One region of the Nocardia sp. CS682 genome, then DNA from elsewhere that is predicted to be linked to it. Evidence: riboswitches for the same ligand, from Rfam matches in the RefSeq annotation. Region 1 holds a riboswitch; each other region holds the start of a gene.

Region 1 (6,807 bases):
CCACTGCCGCAAGTAATTCGGGCTCTCCGGGACACTGCGCGCGGGGAAGGCGGTGAAGGGCACGCTGGTGTAGTCGACGGGCGCCCCGGCGCGGGGCAGGGTCGCTCGGCCGGCGCAACCGAGGTAGTCCACGGTAAGTGGGGAATCGTCCATGATGGCGGAACCTCTCATTCGCCGATAAATGTGGCCCCCTCCCCGTCACGTGCCGAAAGGAGGGGACCACGGGTCGATCATTGCGTGCGACTAGATCAGATTGCCGTGGCTCACCAGATCAGGCACGCCGCGGAAGAGGATCGTGGTGTGGTCCTCGACCGCGCCCAGGCAGATCACCAGGGGCTCGATGTAGGGCATCTTCGTCATTTTTGTCACCTCCTTTCTTCCATGTCGTTCTCATGACCCGGGCAGCGCAATACGCGCGCCAGGGACAGCTCGAATTCTTCGGGAATTGTCATTGCGACAAGACCGTGCGCAACGATGTTTCAGCCGCACTGGGAAATCACACAGAATACATACCGACCGCTCGAATCCGTAAGGGGCGCAATGCGATGCGGCGATCCGAATATTCGGCATATGAGGACATGACTCCACCTAAATACACAGAGGTGGTCGACTGCTGGGACCAGGCAGCGGACTTCGGTGTCCCACAATCGTTCTCGACATCGAGACAGATTCGGGACGAGGGCTGGTAGGTCACAACCATAGTCCCCCATGGCCTTTGCGTCGACCCCTACTGCGCACCTGAATAGTGTCGAATTCGTAAGCGCGCCGAATGGATTTCTCCGGCTGAGGATGCCGACTGGTCGGCGGGTACGGCCCGCACTCAATTACCCACGGATGAAAATATTCACAATGGAAGTTCGACGCGCCCGACCATCCGAGCGCAATGACCCGCGGTGCAGTAGTCACGCGGTGGTGCACCGCCTGCCGGAGCGCGGGCACTGCGCCACGCGCTCATCGGCAAGTCGGTGTCTTACACACTGCTCAGCGAAGCTGTCCTGACGAGATCCATTCCGGCGCGCGACGAATCATCGATGAGCGGAACAAACGCGTCAGTTGGTCGGCTGCGGGCTGATGGTGACGCTCAATTTGTTCTCCACCGTCTGCTGCCAATCCCGTTCGCACTGATCGATTTTCGCTTGGTCGTTACCAGCGTCGCTCACACAGTCGGTGAAGTCGTCACCACCGATGAAGCCGAAAAGTGCGAAGCCGGCCGCGATGGCTACCGCCGTCACGACCAACGCCACAATGCTCAAAACCAAGCCCGTTATTGCCATAGCAGAACCATCGGCGGCGCCCTTACGAGCCCGTACCGTGGCGATGATGCCGATGACGAGTCCGGCGAGGCCGAACAGGATGCCACCGATCACGGTCCAGAAGGTGAGCAGCGCGACAATACCCAGCACCAACGCCGCGATGGCCAGGCCCTTGCCGTCGGGCCGCCGATGAGACCCCGGGACCGGCGGCGGATACTGACCCGGTGCGGTATATCCGGGGGGAAATTCCTCCGTCATGGCTGTCCTTTCTTTGCGTCGGTTTCCACTGCGCCCGTTCGATGACCTCTCGAATGCTAATGAAATTCGAGCCGAGCGCACGCGTGCCACACGCAGCCTTATCGAAAGAATGGTCAATGCCGCGTGCTGGAGCGCCGGATAATCGACCACGGCTCGGCGCGGGAGTCGAGCCGCTGCCCGAGCGCGGCGTGGGCGCATAAAGCGCCCTGTTCGCGCAATGATTGCGCGACGGTGGTGATGTCGAGCCGCGCGGCTACCGCGGCATCGTCCCACCCGGTTACGGCAAGTTCGCCAGGGATGGCGCGACCGAGCGCACTCGCGGCCGATCAGGTCGGCTCGGCAATGAGGTGGAGGTAGGCGGTGTCGAGCGGGATGTCGACCGCGTACCAGGCTGCGGGTCGATCGTCGTCGCGGGGACACCAGGCGCACGCGATGCACAGTCTGGCCACCTCCCCGGCGGCCAGGCCGGGCAGGTGCCACGCGATTCGGGCCGGATCCGTGTAGCGCACACCGTATTCGGAGGTGGTGTCGTCCGCGCCGACCGGCAGCAGGTGTGCCCAACCGGCGGGCATCAGCCGACCGTCCGCGGCCTGCAGACCGAGCAGCTCCGAATCCGGGCCGCCGATCGACACCATGAAGTGCTCGTTCTCGACACTCACCGCGGCGAGGCATTCGGCGGAGTCCTGGCCGCCGTTCGCTCCGGCGGGCAGATCGGTCAGTTCGGCCGAGACGACCAGCCCGGACACCTCGGCGCGCGCCTGCACCTGCCAGATCCCGGCCCATACCGGGACCGGTGCGCCGCCGTCCCAAGGCTTGACGTCGATGCCGCCGAGCAACAGATCGACCGTTGCGGTCCGGTGCCGCCACCGGTGCAGATGTGAACCGTTCGCCAAGCGCCACAGGGTATTCGACGCGGCAGGTAGCACGTCCGACGCGAGCGTGACGGAGAACTCGACGGTGCCGAGGGGCGTATCGATCACCGCTGGGCGACGGTCTGCCTGGGCCAGCTGGTCGGTGGGGAGCATTCGCCCATCATCCAGGTTGCCAGGCACGCGCATCCCGGATACCCGAACCTACCGCGACCCGGCTGGTGGAGGGCGTTCGGAATAGCAGACGGTATGGTCTGAATCCGGCGTAGGGAACACCGGTGCGAATCCGGGGCTGTCCCGCAACTGTCACCGAGGAGCGATCCGCCGATTCATGGTCACGGCCTACCCAGGTTGGAAGACCGGCGGGGAGCGTTGATCCGGGAGCCAGGATACCTGCGCCGTGATACCGGGATCTCACCCACGAGGATGGCAATGGACAAGTACACAGCGGTGCGGCCCGGGCTCGGTCGCCGTTCCTTTCTGCTCGGGAGCGCGGGTGCGCTCGCGCTGGGCGGGCTGCTCGCGGGTTGCGGCACTGAGGGCGGCCCGACAGCCCCGGACGGACCACCGCGAGCGGGCGGACGCCTGCGGTCGGTGATCGCGGGGCGGTCGGCGAGCGCGGACGTGCTCGATCCGCACGAGGCCGGTAGTTCGGCGGGTGGTGCGGTGTCGAAGAACGTGTGGGACAAGCTCGTCGCCTACAACAACGATTTGACGTTGCGGTACCGGCTCGCGGAGTCGTTGGAGCCCAACGACGACGGCAGCCAGTGGCGGATCAATCTGCGCCGGGGCGTGGTGTTCAGCGACGGCTCGCCGCTGACGGCGCGGGACGTGCTGTGGAGTTTCGAGCGGATGCTCGACCCGGCCAAGAAGTCGTCCGGCGATCTCGCCAACATCGATATGTCGCGCACTCGCGCCGATGGTGATCTCGGCGTGCTGGTGACGATGAAAACGCCGCTGGCCGACTTCGGTTCGGTGCTGGCGGGCTGGTACTGCTACATCGTGAAGGACGGCACCGGCACCATCGATGGGTCGTCGCTGCCGGTGGGCACCGGTCCTTTCGCCCTGCAGCGGTGGTCGCCCGGCGACCGAACCCTGTTGCGGCGCAACGATCGATACTGGGACGGGCGCCCCCTGCTCGACGAGGTGGAGATCATCCAGATCGCGGAGACCGAGGCACGGGTGAACGCCTTCCTGTCCGGCGAAGCCGATGTGGTGCACGAGATCTCGTACCTGCAAGCGCGCACCCTGGAGCGCGACCCCGGTACGACCGTGGTGGTCCCGCCCGCAGGCCTGATGGGCGCGTTCCAGATGCGCGTGGACACACCGCCGTTCGACGACGTGCGAGTCCGGCAGGCCATGCGCCTCGCCGTGAACCGACAGGCCATGGTCGATTCGGTGTATTACGGCTACGCCGAGGTCGGCAACGACGTCTACGGCAAGGGTGCGCCCTTCTACAACGATGGTCTGCCACAGCGAACCTATGACCCCCAGCGCGCGCGAGAGCTGTTGCGGCAGGCGGGCAAAGAGAATCTGACGGTCACGCTGCCGACCGCCGACGGCTCGCCGGGCATGCTCGACTCCGCGACATTGTTCGCCGAGCACGCGAAGGCCGCCGGGATCGACATCCGGCTGGAGTCGGTGCCGGCGGACACCTATTTCTCCCAGGTCAGCGGTAAAGCACCGCTGTCGCACATCGGTTGGTGGAACTACAGTCTCGACTACTTCTACGGCCAGACCATGACCAGCACCTCCCCCAGCAACGGCACCGGCTGGCGGCGGCCGGGATGGGACACGAAGTTCGCCGAGGCGCGCGCCGCTATGGACCCGCAACGCCGCCGAACGCTGTATCACGAACTCCAGGAAGAACTCTGGAACGAGGGCGGGTACATCCTGCACAGCTTCGCCAAACGGCCCGACGCGGCGAAGAACCATGTGCGTGGTGTGCGTAACGGGGTGCCCGGCACCGACGACTGGGCCAACTACGCCACCACCTGGCTGGCGACGTAGCACCGCCGTGATCGCATATATCGCACGGCGGGTCGGCGGTGGGATCGGCGTGCTGTTCGCCGTCGCGCTCGCGGTTTTCTGGTTGTTCGAAGCACTGGACTCGGACGCGGCAACGGTGCTGCTGTCGCGCGACGGCGGCGGCGACCCCTCGCCGGAGCAGCTGACCGCGCTGCGCGCCGAGCTCGGACTGGACCGGCCCGCACCGGTGCGCTTCGCCGAGTGGCTGTTCGCCTTCCTCCAGGGCGATTTCGGCCATTCGCTGATCTCGGGGCGGCCGGTGAGCGATGTCCTGCTCGGCCGCGCGACCAACAGTGTCACCCTCGCGCTGCTCACCGCCGCGCTGTTGATCCCGCTGGCACTCGCACTCGGACTCGTGGCCGGAGCCCGCGCGGGAACCCGGACTGATCGGGTGATCAGTGCGGTCGCGCTGGCGGCGGAATCGGTGCCGTCCTTCGTGTTCGGTGTGCTGCTGGTGGCGACGGTGTCGCTGTCGCTGCACCTGCTGCCCGCCGTCTCGCTGCTGCCCAGCGGCATGAACGCGTGGCAGCGGCCGGAGATCCTGGTGTTGCCGGTGACCTGCCTGTTGATCGGGCTGGCACCGCACCCGGTGCGCATGGTGCGGGCGCAGACCGCGGAAGTCATGGCAGGCAACTACATTCGGACCGCGCGGCTCAACGGCATCAGTGGGCTGCGGCTGCTGCTACGGCATGTCGCACCCAATGCGGTGTCGGCGTCCCTCTATCCGCTCGCCGGTTCGGTCGTCGGGTTGATCGGCGGCGTCGCGGTGGTGGAGACCTTGTTCAACTATCCGGGTCTGTCGCAGGAACTGTTGCGCGCCATCTCGGCTCGCGACTTTCCCTTCGTCCAGTCGGCCGCGGTGCTGATGGCGGCGGTCGGGATCGCGATCTACCTGATCGCCGATCTGCTGACCCTGCTGGTGAGTCCGCGGGCCCGGCAGCTGGCCCTGACGGAGCGAGCATGACGGCGCGACGCCGGCTTCGCTCCGGCTGGCTGCTGGTCACCGTGGTGGTGCTGCTGCTCGTGGTGCTCGGCCCGGTCTTCGCGCCGTACGCGCCGACCGCGGTGGTCGCGCCTCCGTTCCAGCCGCCGACGGGCCGCCATCTCTTCGGCACCGATGTGGTCGGCCGGGATGTGCTGTCGCGGGTCCTGCACGGCGGGCTGCCGCTGCTGTCGCTCGCCGGGCTGGTGCTGATCGTCGCGTACACACTCGGGCTTGGGCTCGGCTTGCTCGCGGGTCTGCGCCGCGGACTGGACCGCTGGATCATGCTCCCGGTCGACGCGATCGTCGTCGTGCCCTGGTTCCTGTTGCTCGCGGTGATCGCAACCGCGCTGGGGGCCGGCCCGGTCGCGATCGTGGTGACCGCGGCGCTGGCCTCGGTGCCCTGGATCATCCGGATCGTCCGCACCTGCGTACTGGAACTCGCCACCACCGGGTACGTGGAATCGGCCAGGGCCAGGGGTGAACCGCTGTGGCGCCTCGCGGTGGTCGAGGTGCTGCCGAATCTGCGATCGGTGGTGCTGGCCGATGCGGGAGTGCGGATGTCGGCGAGCATTTCGATGGTCGCGGTCAGCGGCTTCCTCGGACTCGGACTTCGCCCGCCCTCCCCCGACTGGGCGCTCATGATCACCGAGAATCGGCCGGGTTTCGGCGTGCAGCCGTGGGCGGTGCTCGCGCCGGCGCTGTTGATCATGGTGCTGGTGGTGTCGGTCAATATGGTCACCGACCGGGCCTTCGAGGTGAATCGACCGGCGGCGTCGGGTCTTTCGGCAGTTGCTACGGCGGACGGTCTGACCGTCGACGGACTCTCGGTCCGCGATGCCTCGGGAACTGTTGTACTGGAGAATATTTCGCTAAGCCTGCCACCGGGGCGCGGTCTGGCCGTGGTCGGTCCGTCCGGAGCGGGCAAGACCACGTTCGCGTTGGCGGTGCTCGGCGCGCTACCCGCCGGGCTGACGGCCTCGGGAACGGTCGGCCTCGGCGGAGCCGTTGGCTATGTGCCGCAGGACCCCTCGACCGGTTTGAATCCGGCCATGCGCATCGGCACCGCCCTGCGCGAAATCGCCCGCCTGCGGGGCACATCCGGTGCCGACCCGGTCGCTCAGGCCTTACGCGAAGTGGATCTGCCCGATGATCGCGAGTTCCGGCGACGCTTCCCCCACGAGCTCTCCGGCGGTCAGCAGCAGCGGGTCCTGCTCGCGATGGCACTGCTCGGCAAGCCCGCACTCGTGGTGCTGGACGAGCCGACCACCGGATTGGACGCGCAGACCCGCGACCAACTGCTGCGGACGCTGCGCAAAATCAAGGACAGCACCACGCTGCTCGTCATCACGCACGATCTGCCCACGATCGCACCGCTGATCGACGAGGTACTGGAGCTGGACCGGGGCAAGGTCGT
Region 2 (6,807 bases), 3.2 Mb from region 1:
AGGTGGCCAGCTGACCGCCCGGGGTGTCGTGGGTGTGCACGTGCACCGGCAGATCGAAGTTGCTGCGCAGCGCGGTAACCAAGGTGGCGGCCGCGGGGGCGCGGAGCAGCCCGGCCATGTCCTTGATGGCGAGCACGTGCGCGCCCGCGTCCACCATCTGCTCGGCCAGCTTGAGGTAGTAGTCCAGCGTGTAGAGCGTTTCGTCCGGGTTGGACAGATCGCCGGTGTAGCTCATCGCGACTTCCGCGATGGCCGTGCCGGTTTCGCGCACCGCGTCGATGGCCGGGCGCATCTGGTCGACATTGTTGAGCGCGTCGAAGATGCGGAAGATGTCGATGCCGGTGGCGGTCGCCTCGGAGACGAACGCGCGGGTCACCTTCTCCGGGTAGGGCGTGTAGCCGACGGTGTTGCGGCCGCGCAGCAGCATCTGCAGGCAGATGTTCGGCACCGCCTCGCGCAGCGCGGCGAGGCGCTCCCACGGGTCCTCGTACAGAAAGCGCAGCGCCACATCGTAAGTCGCGCCGCCCCAGGCCTCGATGGACAGCAGCTGCGGGGTCAGCCTGGCCACGTGCCCGGCGACGCCGAGCAGGCCGTTGGTGCGCACGCGGGTGGCCAGCAGCGACTGGTGCGCGTCACGGAAGGTGGTGTCGGTGACGCCGACTGCCTTCTGCGCGCGCAGGTCCTGCGCGAAGCCCTCCGGGCCGAGACGGAGCAGGCGCTGCCGGGAACCGTCCGGCGGCGCGACGGTCAGGTCGATCGGTGGCAGCTTGTCGTGCGGGTACACCGTGGTCGGCCGTTCGCCGTGCGGCTTGTTGACGGTGATGTCGGCCAGGTAGGTGAGGATCTTGGTGCCGCGGTCGGCCGAACCACGCTGGTTGAGCAGCTGCGGGCGCTCATCGATGAACGAGGTGGTGACCCGGCCCGCCTGGAAGTCCGGGTCGTCGAGCACCGCGAGCAGGAACGGAATGTTGGTGGTGACGCCGCGAATGCGGAACTCGGCGAGCGCACGCTGGGCCCGCGACACCGCGGCGCCGAAATCGCGGCCGCGGCAGGTGAGTTTCACCAGCATCGAGTCGAAGTAGGCGCCGATCTCCGCGCCGAGGTTGGCGCCGCCGTCGAGCCGGATGCCCGCGCCGCCCGGAGTCCGGTAGGCGGTGATCCGGCCGGTGTCGGGGCGGAAGCCGTTGGCCGGGTCCTCGGTGGTGATCCGGCACTGCATCGCGGCGCCGCGGATGCTGACGGTCTCCTGGCTGAGGCCGAGTTGTTCGAGGGTCTCGCCCGCTGCGATGCGCAGCTGCGCCTGCACCAGGTCCACGTCGGTGATCTCCTCGGTCACCGTGTGCTCGACCTGGATGCGCGGGTTCATCTCGATGAAGACGTGGTTGCCGCGCTCGTCTAGCAGGAACTCGACGGTGCCCGCGCAGCTGTAGCCGATCTCCTTGGCGAAGGCCACCGCGTCGGCGCAGATGCGGTCGCGCAGTGCGGGATCCAGGTTCGGCGCGGGCGCGAGCTCGATCACCTTCTGGTGCCTGCGCTGCACCGAACAGTCGCGCTCGAACAGGTGCATCACATTGCCCTGCTGGTCGGCCAGGATCTGCACCTCGATGTGGCGCGGGTTCACCACGGCCTGCTCGAGGAAGACGGTGGGATCGCCGAACGCCGACTCGGCCTCGCGCGACGCGGCCTCGATGGACTCGCGCAGGTGCTCGGCGTCGGCGACCCGGCGCATGCCGCGCCCGCCGCCGCCTGCTACCGCCTTGACGAAGATCGGATAGTCCAATTCCTGTGCCGCGGCAAGCAACTCGTCCACATCGGCGGACGGCGCGCTGGACCGCAGCACCGGCAGCCCGGCGGCCTTGGCCGCCGCGATGGCCCGCGCCTTGTTGCCTGCGAGCTCGAGCACCTCGGCGGACGGGCCGATGAAGGTGATGCCCTCGCGGGCGCAGGCCGCCGCCAGGTCCGGGTTCTCGGACAGGAAGCCGTAGCCCGGGTAGACGGCGTCGGCGCCCGCCGATTTGGCCGCGTCGACGATCGCGTCGATCGAGAGGTACGCCCGGACGGGGTGCCCCTGTTCACCGATCTGGTAGGACTCGGCCGCCTTCGTTCGATGGACCGAGTTGCGGTCCTCGTACGGGAAGACGGCCACCGTCCCAACGCCGAGCTCGTAGGCCGCGCGGAAGGCCCTGATGGCGATCTCGCCCCGATTGGCAACCAAGACTTTCGTGAACATTGGCCTAAGGTACCCGGACCCACCCGCCTCACAGACACGGAAGGGCCCTTCGCAAGCATCTTCACAACGCCGTCCGGCGGCGTTGCGAAGATGCGTTCATCCGCGCGTCACACTGTCAGATCCAGTGCATCGTCCGATGCCGGAGCCCGCCGCGGAACTGACCGACGGCGAGACCGATCATCAGTCCGCGCTCCTCGGCAACCAATCCGCGAGTGAATGGCAGACGAATCATGCGTAACAAGACTTCGGGCAGGTGAATTTCCGGCAACCCATTGTTCGGGAATTCCGCATTCAGCCGGGCGAGGCCGATGCCTCGGCTGCGTCCCTGCCGATATCCGGGACGGAAGCCCTGCCGGTATCGATAGGCGACGAGCGCCTCGGGCAGATATCCGAGACGGTATCCCTCGCGATGGGCCCGCCAGCCGAATTCGAGATCCTCGTTCGCGGCGTAGCTGGTGTCCTGGCCGCCCAGCTTCCGATACACCTCCGCCCGGCACGCCATGCTGGTCCCGATGATCACAGGTGCATAAACGCCGGTCGGCTGGAATTTGTCAGGCGCCGGGATGTTGGCGACGTGGCGCGGATTGGCCGCGTTGAGCGAATCACCTTCGACCGCAGAGCAAATCAGGTCGTAACCCTCGTCCAGGAACTCGACCATGCGGCTGACCCAATTGGAATGCGCCTGGTCGTCGTGGTCGCAGAACAACAGGATCGTGCCGGTGGCTTGCGAAGCGCCGACATTACGGGCAAATGCCGCACCGGAGGTCCCCGACGCGTCCACATAACGCAGTTCGAGGCGTCCGTGCAGCGGATGAGTTTCGATATGGAGTTTCACATCGATCGGGGATCCGTTGTCGGCTATGACGACATCGAATTCCCCCCTATAATCTTGACGCGTCAAGGCGCCTAGTTGGACATCGAGTAGATCCAGGCCGTCGGCCGTCCCGATGTAGGTTGGAATGACGATCGATACCGACCGTTCAGTCACCACGCGTACTCCTGCAATCGTTTCCCCACGCGGGAGCCCTCCCCCGAGGGGACAACCTTAAACGCATTCCGGAAAGGGCGGCTACACCCGAGTTCCGTGGGCTTCCTCACAGACTTGGTCAAATGACCAAACAGTGATGGGCAAATGATCGAAGACCACCGCTCCCCCGCCCGGCCGTCCACCACCGCGCCGCGCGCCCTATGCTCGTAGGTGCAGCTGGTTCACTGCGGCGCGTACGAGATGGAGCCCCGTCGTCGCGCAGCGGAGTCGAGTTCGACCGCCCCGAGAGGGTGGCCGGGCGAGAGGGAACCCGGTGAGAATCCGGGACTGTCCCGCAGCGGTGAGCAGGAACGACCGCCGTCACATGCACTGGGCACGACGCCCGGGAAGCGACGGCCAGTAGGTCGGCCGCGAGGCCGGTGCCTGTGAGTCCGAAGACCTGCCAGCCGTGTCGGATACGCCGTATCCGGCGGCCACCGCCTCGTGGATCTGGGCGCGCGGTTCTACCAGTACTGATATGTCGGGCTCTAGTTTGTTGAAATCTCCTGGCGTATCTCGGTAGCCGCGCAGCCCGTATGGCGTCGGCCTACGACACCAGCACTGGAGAGACAACGTGACTGTTGTAAATCAGACACCGTTCACCGCAACGGTTCTCGGGCTACCTAGGGTCGGACCGCGGCGTGAGCTCAAGCGGGCCACCGAGGCCTACTGGGCGGGCAAGATCGACGCCGGGCAGCTGCACGCCGTCGCGCGCGAGCTGCGCCACGCCCAGCTCACCGAATTACAAGCGGCAGGCCTGGATTCGATCCCGGTGGGCACCTTCTCGTACTACGACCAGGTGCTCGACACCGCCCAGCTGCTCGGCGCACTGCCGCAGCGGGTCGCCGGGATCGCCGATTCCTTGGATCGGTACTTCGCCGCCGCCCGCGGCACCGACACGGTGGAACCGCTGGAGATGACCAAGTGGTTCGACACCAACTACCACTATCTGGTGCCGGAAATCGGCCAGGACACCGTGTTTTCGCTGAACCCGGCGAAGCTGCTGGACGAGGTGCGCGAGGCGGCCGAGCTCGGCGCGAACGCGCGCCCGGTGGTGGTCGGGCCGATCACCTTCCTGAAGCTGGCCAAGGCCACCGGCGGTGCACCGTTGGACCGGCTCAGCGAGCTCGTCCCGCTGTATCGCGAGTTGCTCCGGCTGCTGGCCGAGGCAGGGGTCGGCTGGGTGCAGATCGATGAGCCTGCGCTGGTCACCGACCTCACCGACGACGAAATCGACCTGGTGCGTAGCACTTACACCGAACTGTCCGCGTCGTCGCAGCGCCCCGCGATCCTGGTGGCCACCTACTTCGGCCATCCCGACGCCGCACTGACCGCGCTGGCGGGCACCGACATCGAGGGCATCGCGCTCGACTTCACCGCAGGCACCAGCGTCTCCGATGTGGTGGGCGTCCCTGCCCTGGCAGGCAAGCTGCTGGTGGCCGGCGTGGTCGACGGCCGCAACGTGTGGCGGGCCGATCTCGACCAGGCACTGTCCACCCTGGGCACCCTGCTCGGCAGCGCCGCGTCGGTGGCGGTCTCGACCTCATGCTCGCTGCTGCACGTGCCGTACACGCTCGCCGCGGAGACCGGGCTGGACGATCGCCTCCGGTCCTGGCTGGCGTTCGGCACGGAGAAGGTGGCCGAGGTCCGGCTGCTGGCGACCGCGCTGACCGAGGGCACCGAGGCGATCAGCGCCGAATTGGCCGAGGTGCGTGCGGCATTGGCTACGCGGCAGTCCGACCCACGGCTCAACGACGCGCAGGTGCGGGCCAGGCTGGCGGCGCTCGGCCCGGACGCGAGCAGGCGCGCGCCCGCCGAGGAACGTCGTGTGCTGCAACAACAACGGCTGCAACTGCCGCCGCTGCCGACCACGACCATCGGCTCGTACCCGCAGACCTCAGCGATCCGGTTGGCCAGGGCGGCGTTGCGCAAGGGCGAGATCGACGAGGCCGAGTACATCCGCCGGATGCGTGCCGAGGTCGCCGATGTCATTGCGCTGCAAGAGAAGCTGGGCCTGGACGTGCTGGTGCACGGCGAGCCGGAGCGCAACGACATGGTGCAGTACTTCGCCGAACAGCTCGACGGCTTCGCCGCCACCGAGCAGGGCTGGGTGCAGTCCTACGGTTCGCGCTGCGTGCGCCCGCCGATCCTGTTCGGCGACGTGACCCGGCCTGCGCCGATGACCGTCGACTGGATCAGCTACGCGCAGTCGCTCACCGACAAGCCGGTGAAGGGCATGCTCACCGGACCGGTCACCATCCTCGCCTGGTCATTCGTGCGCGACGACCAGCCGCTCGGCGACTCGGCGCGGCAGGTCGCGCTGGCCATCCGGGACGAGACGGTGGACCTGCAGGCCGCGGGTATCCGCATCATCCAGGTGGACGAGCCCGCACTGCGGGAGTTGCTACCGCTGCGCAAGATCGACCAGCAGACCTACCTCGACTGGTCGGTGCAGGCGTTCCGGATCGCCACCTCCGGCGTCTCGGACGCCACCCAGGTGCACACCCACCTCTGCTACTCGGAGTTCGGCGAGGTGATCGACGCGATCGCCGGGCTGGACGCCGACGTGACCTCGATCGAGGCGGCGCGCTCCCGGATGGAGGTGCTCGACGACCTCAACGCGGCGGGCTTCGATCTGGGTGTCGGGCCGGGTGTGTACGACATCCACTCGCCCCGGGTGCCCAGCGTGGCGGAGATCACCACGTCTTTGCGTGCGGCGCTGAAAGCCGTTCCCGCCGAACGGCTGTGGGTCAATCCCGACTGCGGGCTGAAGACCCGCGGGCAGGCCGAGGTGGAGGCGTCACTGCGGAACATGGTGGCCGCCGCGACGGCTGTGCGCTGATCGTTCCGGCGTGGTGAAGTTCAGCCCCCTTCGTGTTCGCGGAGGGGGCTGAACTCGACCCTTGTTTATGACTGACCGGTCATTCATAATCGGATCATGCCGAGGAAAGTCGACCGGGTCGCGCGCCGAGCGGAGATTCTCGACGCCGCGGTGCGCGTGTTCGCCCGCAAGGGCTTCGCCACCTCGCGCATCGAGGACGTCGCCGCCGAGGCGGGTATCGCCAAGGGCAGCGTGTATCTGTACTTCGACAGCCGAGATGCGTTGCTGGCAGGGGTTTTCCAGAGTTACGCCGAGAGCAGCGGGCAGGTGCTGGCCGAGCTCGGCGACGGCACCGCACTGGATCGGCTGACCAGGCTGATCCACGGGACGGTCGAGATGCTCGCCGCGCACCCCGACCATGCGCGCGTCCTGCTGGACGTCTGGGCGTCGAATCCACCGCTCGATATGGCGACGGTGTATCGCGAATACCGCTCGGCCATCGCGGATCTGCTGCGGCAGGCCCAGGCCGGCGGCGAGCTGCGACCCGGCATCGGCGAAGCACATGCCGCAGTCGTCGTCGGCGCCATCGAGGGGTGTCTCGTCCAGGCATTGGTCGATCCGCAGGTGTCCCTGCGCGAGCTGGCCGGCCCGATTGCGCAGATCTGCGTGGAAGGAATCCGTCGATGAATCTCACGGATCGATTGATCGCCCCGAATGCCACGCACGGCG
Region 3 (6,807 bases), 2.9 Mb from region 1:
CTGGCTGGACCAGGTGACCTTCCCGCGAATGTCGCTGGGGCACCGTCGTTTCGTCGTGATGACCGCCCGGGGCGGCGCGTACTCACCCGGCGCTCCGAAGGCCGCCTTCGACTATCAGGAGCGTTTCCTGCGGGACTTCTTCGCGGGCCACTTCGCCGTCCAGGACACCGTTTTCGTGAATGCGGAGCTGGCCAATGCCAGGCAGGATCCCGCGCTGGCACACCTGCGCGGCAAGCACGACGAGTCCTACGCGCTGGCGATGGAGACCGCTCGCGCCCTCGCGAAGGAGTACTGACATGAACTGGGTGCTGCTCGGTATCGCGGGCCTGGTGGAGATCGTCTGGTCGCAGAGCATCAAACCGACGGAGAACTTCACCCGGCTGGTGCCGACGGTGATCTGCTTCGTGCTCGGCGTCACCGCGGTGTACCTGCTGTCCAGGGCCATGCAGACGCTGCCCGTCGGTACCGCGTACGCGGTCTTCACCGGAATCGGCGCGATCGGGGCCATCGGCCTCGGGATCGTGGTCCACAAGGACCCGCTCAGTGCGGGGCGGGTGCTAGCGCTCTCGCTGATCCTCGGCGGAATCGTGCTGGCGCGGGTCACCAATCCGGAATAGGCAGGACTCCGAAGCGTCGACGCGGCAACATGTTTCGTGCTGCGAGGCCACTTATCGGGGACAGATCACGCCTGCGCCGCGTCGCTTAGGTTGCTAATGCGGCGCTCTAGTCTGACCCCGAGACGTGGGGCGGCGGGCTGGCTAAGCTCGGGGGCTGCATCGGAAATTGCTTACCAGCGAAAGGATTTTAATGCCTACACGTACCGCGCGTACCGCTTGGACCGGCTCTCTTCAGGAGGGGTCGGGGCAGGTCGAGCTGGCCAGTTCCGGGGTCGGCAAGTACGACGTGTCGTTCCCCAAGCGTTCCGCCGACGAGGCCGACGGGACCACCAGCCCCGAGGAGCTCATCGCGGCCGCGCACTCGTCCTGCTACGCGATGGCGCTCTCGGCGCAGATCGGCAATGCGGGCGGCACCCCGGAGAGCCTGGACGTCACCGCTGACGTGACCCTCGGCCCCGACCCGGCCGGCGGCTTCCGGATCTCCGGTATCAAGCTGACCGTCCGCGGCAAGGTCTCCGGTATCGACGCCGATGCCTTCGCCGCCGCCGCGGAGGCCGCCAAGGCGGGCTGCCCGGTCAGCAAGGCGCTCGCGGGCGTCGACCACATCCTGCTCGACGCGGCCCTGGCCTGAGTTCAGCGCGCACAACTGCCCGGCCTGCGCATCCTCGTGCGCGAGCCGGGCAGTCGCATTAGGTGACAACAGATTTCGTGACTACATGGGTAACTCGTCGGGTACCAGCTAACCCACCTGCCGGATTACCGCCGGCCGCCAACGTCACTGCCGTTGTGCGTGAGCCTGGCCTGAAGACTCGGAGAGGCGGGGGAGAAAAAGCGACGGGCTTCCGGGTGGTACATGGCAGGGATGGCGACCAGGACCGCGACTATATGGATCGCGCGGAACAGGCCGATCGTCGCGGATTCGACCGTGATATTCGCGAACAGGTCCCCGATCTTGTCGGCGGACAGCAGCGCGGCCAGCGGCTCGATGACCAGTGACAGCAGGCCGATCACGCCGATGCCGAAGGTCAGTACCAGCCGGGCCCAGCGGGCGCCGTGCGTCATCCGGATGGCGACCAGCAGCACGACCAGGTAGATGCCCAGCCGCATGGCGAGACCCGTCGCCAGGCCCGCCACGTCGACCTCTTCACGTTCGAGCAGTGCGGCGATCTGAACAATAGCCTCGGCGACCCCGGCGAGCAGTGCGGCGACCAAGCCGAGGTAGGCGATGCGGATGGCGCGTGGCGGCTCGACGGGCGCACCCGAACGAAGCGGTGCGGGCCAAAGAGAAAGGGCGGTGTCGGTCATGACACCGACACTGCCCCTCGTCTTCCGGATGCGGATCAGCCCGCGGTAGCGATCGACTCTCGTACCGGAGTATCAGTGCGCGTGGCGAATTCGGTGAGTGCGGCGAAGCCGAGGGCCAGGCAGGCCCACAGTGTCGCGGTCTGGGCCAGCGACGCCACCCGGAACTGCCACAGCAGGCTGGCCGGGAAGTCCGCCTTCACCTCGTCCACGCCGGGCAGCAGGATGTAGCCCACCGCCGTGACGAGGACGAACGCGGCGACTCCGGCGATCAGCCGCAGCATGCTCAACCGCCCGCGCAGCACCTTGTAGACGTACACGCCGACACCGACCGCCACGAGGCCGAGCAGTACCGCCGCCAACCACAGCAGGGTGCGCTGGTTGATCGTGTCCGGATCACCGACCGCGGGCGGGTTCGCCGGATATTTGAAGAACGGCACCGCGACGATCGCGGCCCAGCCGCCGAGGCCGAGCGCGAGTGCGAGTTTTGGCCCGGAGAACGTCGTGTAGCGCCGCGCGAAGTGCGCGACCGAGGCGAAGATCGCGCCGAGCGCCAGGCCGGCCAGGCCGAGGGCGAGGAACTGTCCCGCCTTCTGCCCCGCGCGGCTGACCAGTGGTTCTTCCTCGCCGCCGTGCGAATGTCCGCCGCTCGCCTCCGGTTCCGCGCCGTGCGGATGATCCGCGGCGGAACCGGCTTCCTCGATGGCGATGGCGGCGTCGACCTTCGGCTCGCCGACGAAGTAGCCGACCGATGCGGCCAGCAGGCCCGCGATCAAGCCTGCCAATAGTCCGCGCAGTAGAAGGGTTTTGAGCGAACCAATCAGTGGCACGGAAGCCCCAGCAGGTGACGTCCGTCGTGCATCAGCTCGTGCAGGTACATCCCGCTGCGCGAGATGACGCCCTGGTCGAAGCCGACCAGGTACAGCGTGAGCAATGCGAGAAGAACGACACCTACCGTGACGAGCACAGTGGCGAGTGAATCGGTTGCCCGGCTCGGCGAATGCGCGATAGCCATGCGAGTCCTCCTAGGGATGCGCGTCCCGTCGAATGGGGGCGAGGGTGCCGGTGTCTGGCTGTCCGGCACCCAGGGGCTCGATGCATGGAACACAGTGGCGCGACCGCTCCGGAATCACACCGGATTACCGCATCACCCTCGCGTTTTGTCCTTCGAACTGTGACACCTGGAGGCACCCGACGTCAATATGACCAGCGCGGACCGCGCCCCGCCGTCGGGCGAGTCGCCGGGCAGGCCGGCCCACCCGGCCATCCCTGAACTACGTCAGCTCGCCGGCTTCGCGGCCACGTCGAGAACCACCTCGAATTCGAGCAGCGAAGCACCCGTGGAGACCGGCTTCTGCCGCTCACCCGCGTGCGCCTCGCGCGCGGGCCCGTCCCGCCAGGCCGCGAACGACTCTTCCGAATCCCACTGGGTGACAACGAAGTACCGGTTATCCCCGGCGACCGGCCGGAGCAACTGGAAGCCGAGGAAGCCGGGCGAACCCTCGACCGCGTGCGCACGGTGGGCGAACCGCTTCTCCAACTCGGGGCCTGCGCCCTCGGGAACCTCGATCGCGTTGATCTTCACAACAGCCATGGCCTCGACAATACGACCCGCGAGCGGCCACTCGGTATGGGCCGTATCCGGGGGCAGTGCGCACGCCACGCGCGAGCCCGGCAGAATCGGCGGGGTGTTGCACGACGAAGGCGGAGCGGGGGTGCCGATCCTGCTGCTGCACGGACTGATGGGCAGCGCCCGGACCTGGCACGACCAACTGGACTGGCTGCGCGACTACGGCCACGTCTACACCTTCGATGCCGCCGGGCACGGCAGACCGGCGCCTGCCGAGCTGACCACCGAGGCCTTCGTCGCCGATCTGGCCGCCGCCACCGCAGGCATCACCGAGCCGATGGTGGTGATCGGGCATTCGATGGGCGCGCTGCACGGCTGGGTCTTCGCCGCGACGCACCCCGGTCGGGTGCGCGCGCTGGTGATCGAGGACATCGCCCCGGATTTCACCGGCCGCACGGCGGCGGACTGGGCGGCGATGATCGAGGCGTGGCCGCAACCGTTTCCGGACGCGGCGGCGGTGCTGAAGTTCTTCGGGCCGGTCGCCGGGCGGTACTTCCTGAACTCGTTCGAGCACGGTCCGGACGGTTACCGGCTGCACGGCTCGGTCGCGACTTTCCGCGATATCTCCGAGGAATGGGGCAGTCGCGACTTCTGGCCGCAGTGGCATGCCATCCGCGTGCCCGCCCTGCTGCTGGAGGGCGAGCACACCATCACCCCGCCGGGCCAGATGCGTCGGATGGCCGAGGTTCATCCCGATGCCGAGCACGTACTCGTCACCGGCGCAGCGCATCTCGTGCACGACGATCAACCCGACCACTACCGCGCCGAGGTCGAACGTTTCCTCCGCCGCGTCCTGAACCCATAACGCTCGGCACCGCCGCACACGGTCAGGCGCCGGCGCCCCCTTCGCCGGCGAGGGCGAACAGGCCGTCGACGGTCTGCTCGATCAGCCCGTCGACCAGCAGCGAGTCCAGCGCGCGGGCCCGCTGGCCGGGGTCGCGGGGCCACGCCAGATCCAGCCGTACCCGTTCCACCGGGCCGGTCGCGCCGCGCAGTACGTCGAGCAGGCGGCCGCGGGCTTGGCGGTCGGTGCCCTCGTATTTCTGTGTGCGGCGGACGATTTCGGAGGCCGGGCGGCCCGCGGTGACCCACGCGCAGGTCGGCAGCGGGCAGCGGGTGCAGTCCGGTGTGCGGGCGGTGCACACGGTCGCGCCCAGCTCCATCAGCGCGGCCGAGAACACCGCGGCGCGGTCGATCTGTTGCGGCAGTAGGGCTTCGGTCTCCGGCAGGTCGCGCGAGGACGGGTTTCCGGCCTCGGCTCGCCCGTGCACGGCGCGGGCGACCACCCGGCGCACGTTGGTGTCGACCACCGGAACCCGTTGCCCGTAGGCGAAACACGCGACCGCGCGCGCGGTGTACGCCCCGATGCCGGGCAGGCTCAGCAACACCTCGACATCGGCGGGCACCTCGTCGCCGTGCTCGGCCGCGAGCACCCTGGCGCACTCGTGCAGCCGCAGCGCGCGGCGCGGATAGCCGAGTTTGCCCCAGGCCCGCAGCACCTCGGCCTGCGAGGAGGCCGCCATCGCCGACGGCACCGGCCAGCGCGCCACCCACTCGCGCCAGATCGGCTCGACCCGGACCACCGGCGTCTGCTGCAGCATGATCTCGCTCATCAGGATCTGCCACGCGGTGACCTCGGCCCGACGCCACGGCAGGTCGCGCGCGGTCTCGGCGTACCAGTCGAGCAACACGTCCGCATCGATGCTGTTCGGAGCTTTCCTCACTGTTCCTGTCCTACTGCTGCCGGTCGGTATTTGCCGACCTGTAACCAAACGAACTGGCTGGTAACACGAGCCTTGTGCACAATGATCGGTATGCCTGATTCCAATCCGGTCAGTGCCTGGAAGTCCTTGCGTGAAGGCAACGACCGTTTCGTCTCCGGTGCGCTGCTGCATCCTAGCCAGGGCGCCAACGACCGAGCCAAGCTCGTCAGCGGCCAGCACCCGTCCGCAATCCTGTTCGGTTGCGGCGACTCCCGAGTCGCCGCCGAGCTGATCTTCGATCAGGGACTCGGTGACATGTTCGTGGTGCGCACCGCGGGCCATGTCGTCGACAGTTCGGTGCTCGGCTCGATCGAGTACGGGGTGCAGGTGCTCGACGTACCGCTCATCGTGGTGCTCGGTCACGACAGCTGCGGCGCGGTGAAGGCCACCATCGACGCGCTCGACGGCGGCGAGGTGCCCGGCGGATTCATCCGCAGCGTGGTCGAGAAGGTCACGCCGTCCATTCTGATCGGCCGCAGGGAGGGCCTGTCCACCGTCGACGAGATGGAGGCCAGGCACGTGGTGGAGACGAGCAGGCTGCTCATGCAGCGATCGATGATCATCTCGCAGCGGGTGGCGACCGGTGAGCTCGCGATCGCCTGTGTCACATACAAGCTCGCCGACGGCCAGGTGAAGTTGCAGCGTGTCGTCGGCAACATCGGCGAGCTCGCCTGAGCCGGGGTCGCCGGAGTTTCCCCTGCGTGCGGGCCGGAATTTACTCGCCACGATCACCTATTCCGGACCGACACGCCGCAGGCATGAGTCGCTGCGCCCGATGGTGCCCTTACCGTTGAGGCGTGCTGGAACCGAATGGACCGCTGCCACCGGAGATCTATTGGCGTCGTCGCGCATTGGCGATCGGCGCCCTGGTCGTCGCGCTGGCGCTGGTCATCTGGCTGGTACTGACGGTCTCCCGCGGCGGCGACTCGCCCGGTGACTCGAAGCCCGTCGCGGCGAGCTCGTCGTCCAGCACGGCGAGCAAGCCCGCGGATGCCTCGACGACGAAGGCCGCGGAGCCGAGCGAATCCGGCACGCCCGCACCGTCGAGTGTCGCCTCGTCCGCGTCGAACGAGCCCGCCGCGGGGACGGGTCAGTGCCCCGATCAGTCGCTGGCCATCAAGATCAGCGTGGATCAGCCGACCTACCGGGTCGGCGAGCAGCCGAACTTCCGGATCGTCATCACCAACATCTCCAGCGTGCAGTGCCAGCGGGACATGAACCTGGCGCAGATCCAGGCCTCGGTGCTCTCGCTGGACGGCCAGCGCCGGTTCTGGACGAGTTCGGACTGTTCGCCCGTGGACGAGTCGAACGCGCGCAACCTGAAACCCGGTGAGCAGGCGCTGTTCACGGTGCGCTGGTCGGGCACCACGTCGCAGCAGGGCTGCGTCGGCGAGCGAGTGCCGGTGCCCGCGGGCGCCTATCAGGTCATCGCGCAGTTCGGTTCGCTGCACAGTTCGCCGGAGCCGTTCAACCTGACCACCACCTGAGCCGCCGC

What was found. A riboswitch is a leader RNA that binds a small molecule or an ion and turns the genes downstream of it on or off. The one in region 1 is predicted to bind cobalamin.
Region 2: it holds a riboswitch for cobalamin, as region 1 does, so the genes downstream of both, metE (5-methyltetrahydropteroyltriglutamate--homocysteine S-methyltransferase) here and DMB37_RS36340 (ABC transporter substrate-binding protein) in region 1, are expected to answer to the same signal.
Region 3: it holds a riboswitch for cobalamin, as region 1 does, so the genes downstream of both, DMB37_RS23250 (CbtB-domain containing protein) here and DMB37_RS36340 (ABC transporter substrate-binding protein) in region 1, are expected to answer to the same signal.

The regions. Positions count from the first base shown of each region.
Region 1 covers NZ_CP029710.1:8,026,514-8,033,320, reverse strand. Annotated here, with positions in the region: gene DMB37_RS36360 (asparagine synthase-related protein) at 1-153, opposite strand, end outside; gene DMB37_RS36355 (DUF4190 domain-containing protein) at 1,050-1,661, opposite strand; partial or broken gene DMB37_RS36350 (LacI family transcriptional regulator) at 1,625-1,822, opposite strand; gene DMB37_RS36345 (hypothetical protein) at 1,838-2,536, opposite strand; cobalamin riboswitch at 2,609-2,798, shown strand; gene DMB37_RS36340 (ABC transporter substrate-binding protein) at 2,813-4,390, shown strand; gene DMB37_RS36335 (ABC transporter permease) at 4,398-5,372, shown strand; gene DMB37_RS36330 (ATP-binding cassette domain-containing protein) at 5,369-6,807, shown strand, end outside.
Region 2 covers NZ_CP029710.1:2,319,978-2,326,784, forward strand. Annotated here, with positions in the region: gene DMB37_RS10385 (pyruvate carboxylase) at 1-2,230, opposite strand, end outside; gene DMB37_RS10390 (glycosyltransferase family 2 protein) at 2,346-3,221, opposite strand; cobalamin riboswitch at 3,490-3,680, shown strand; gene metE (5-methyltetrahydropteroyltriglutamate--homocysteine S-methyltransferase) at 3,832-6,099, shown strand; gene DMB37_RS10400 (TetR/AcrR family transcriptional regulator) at 6,196-6,765, shown strand; gene DMB37_RS10405 (hypothetical protein) at 6,762-6,807, shown strand, end outside.
Region 3 covers NZ_CP029710.1:5,151,315-5,158,121, forward strand. Annotated here, with positions in the region: gene DMB37_RS23225 (FMN-dependent NADH-azoreductase) at 1-295, shown strand, start outside; gene DMB37_RS23230 (multidrug efflux SMR transporter) at 297-617, shown strand; gene DMB37_RS23235 (OsmC family peroxiredoxin) at 808-1,248, shown strand; gene DMB37_RS23240 (hypothetical protein) at 1,374-1,922, opposite strand; gene DMB37_RS23245 (CbtA family protein) at 1,958-2,749, opposite strand; gene DMB37_RS23250 (CbtB-domain containing protein) at 2,740-2,934, opposite strand; cobalamin riboswitch at 2,962-3,127, opposite strand; gene mhuD (mycobilin-forming heme oxygenase MhuD) at 3,199-3,513, opposite strand; gene DMB37_RS23260 (alpha/beta fold hydrolase) at 3,608-4,354, shown strand; gene DMB37_RS23265 (A/G-specific adenine glycosylase) at 4,377-5,273, opposite strand; gene DMB37_RS23270 (carbonic anhydrase) at 5,364-5,987, shown strand; gene DMB37_RS23275 (hypothetical protein) at 6,110-6,799, shown strand.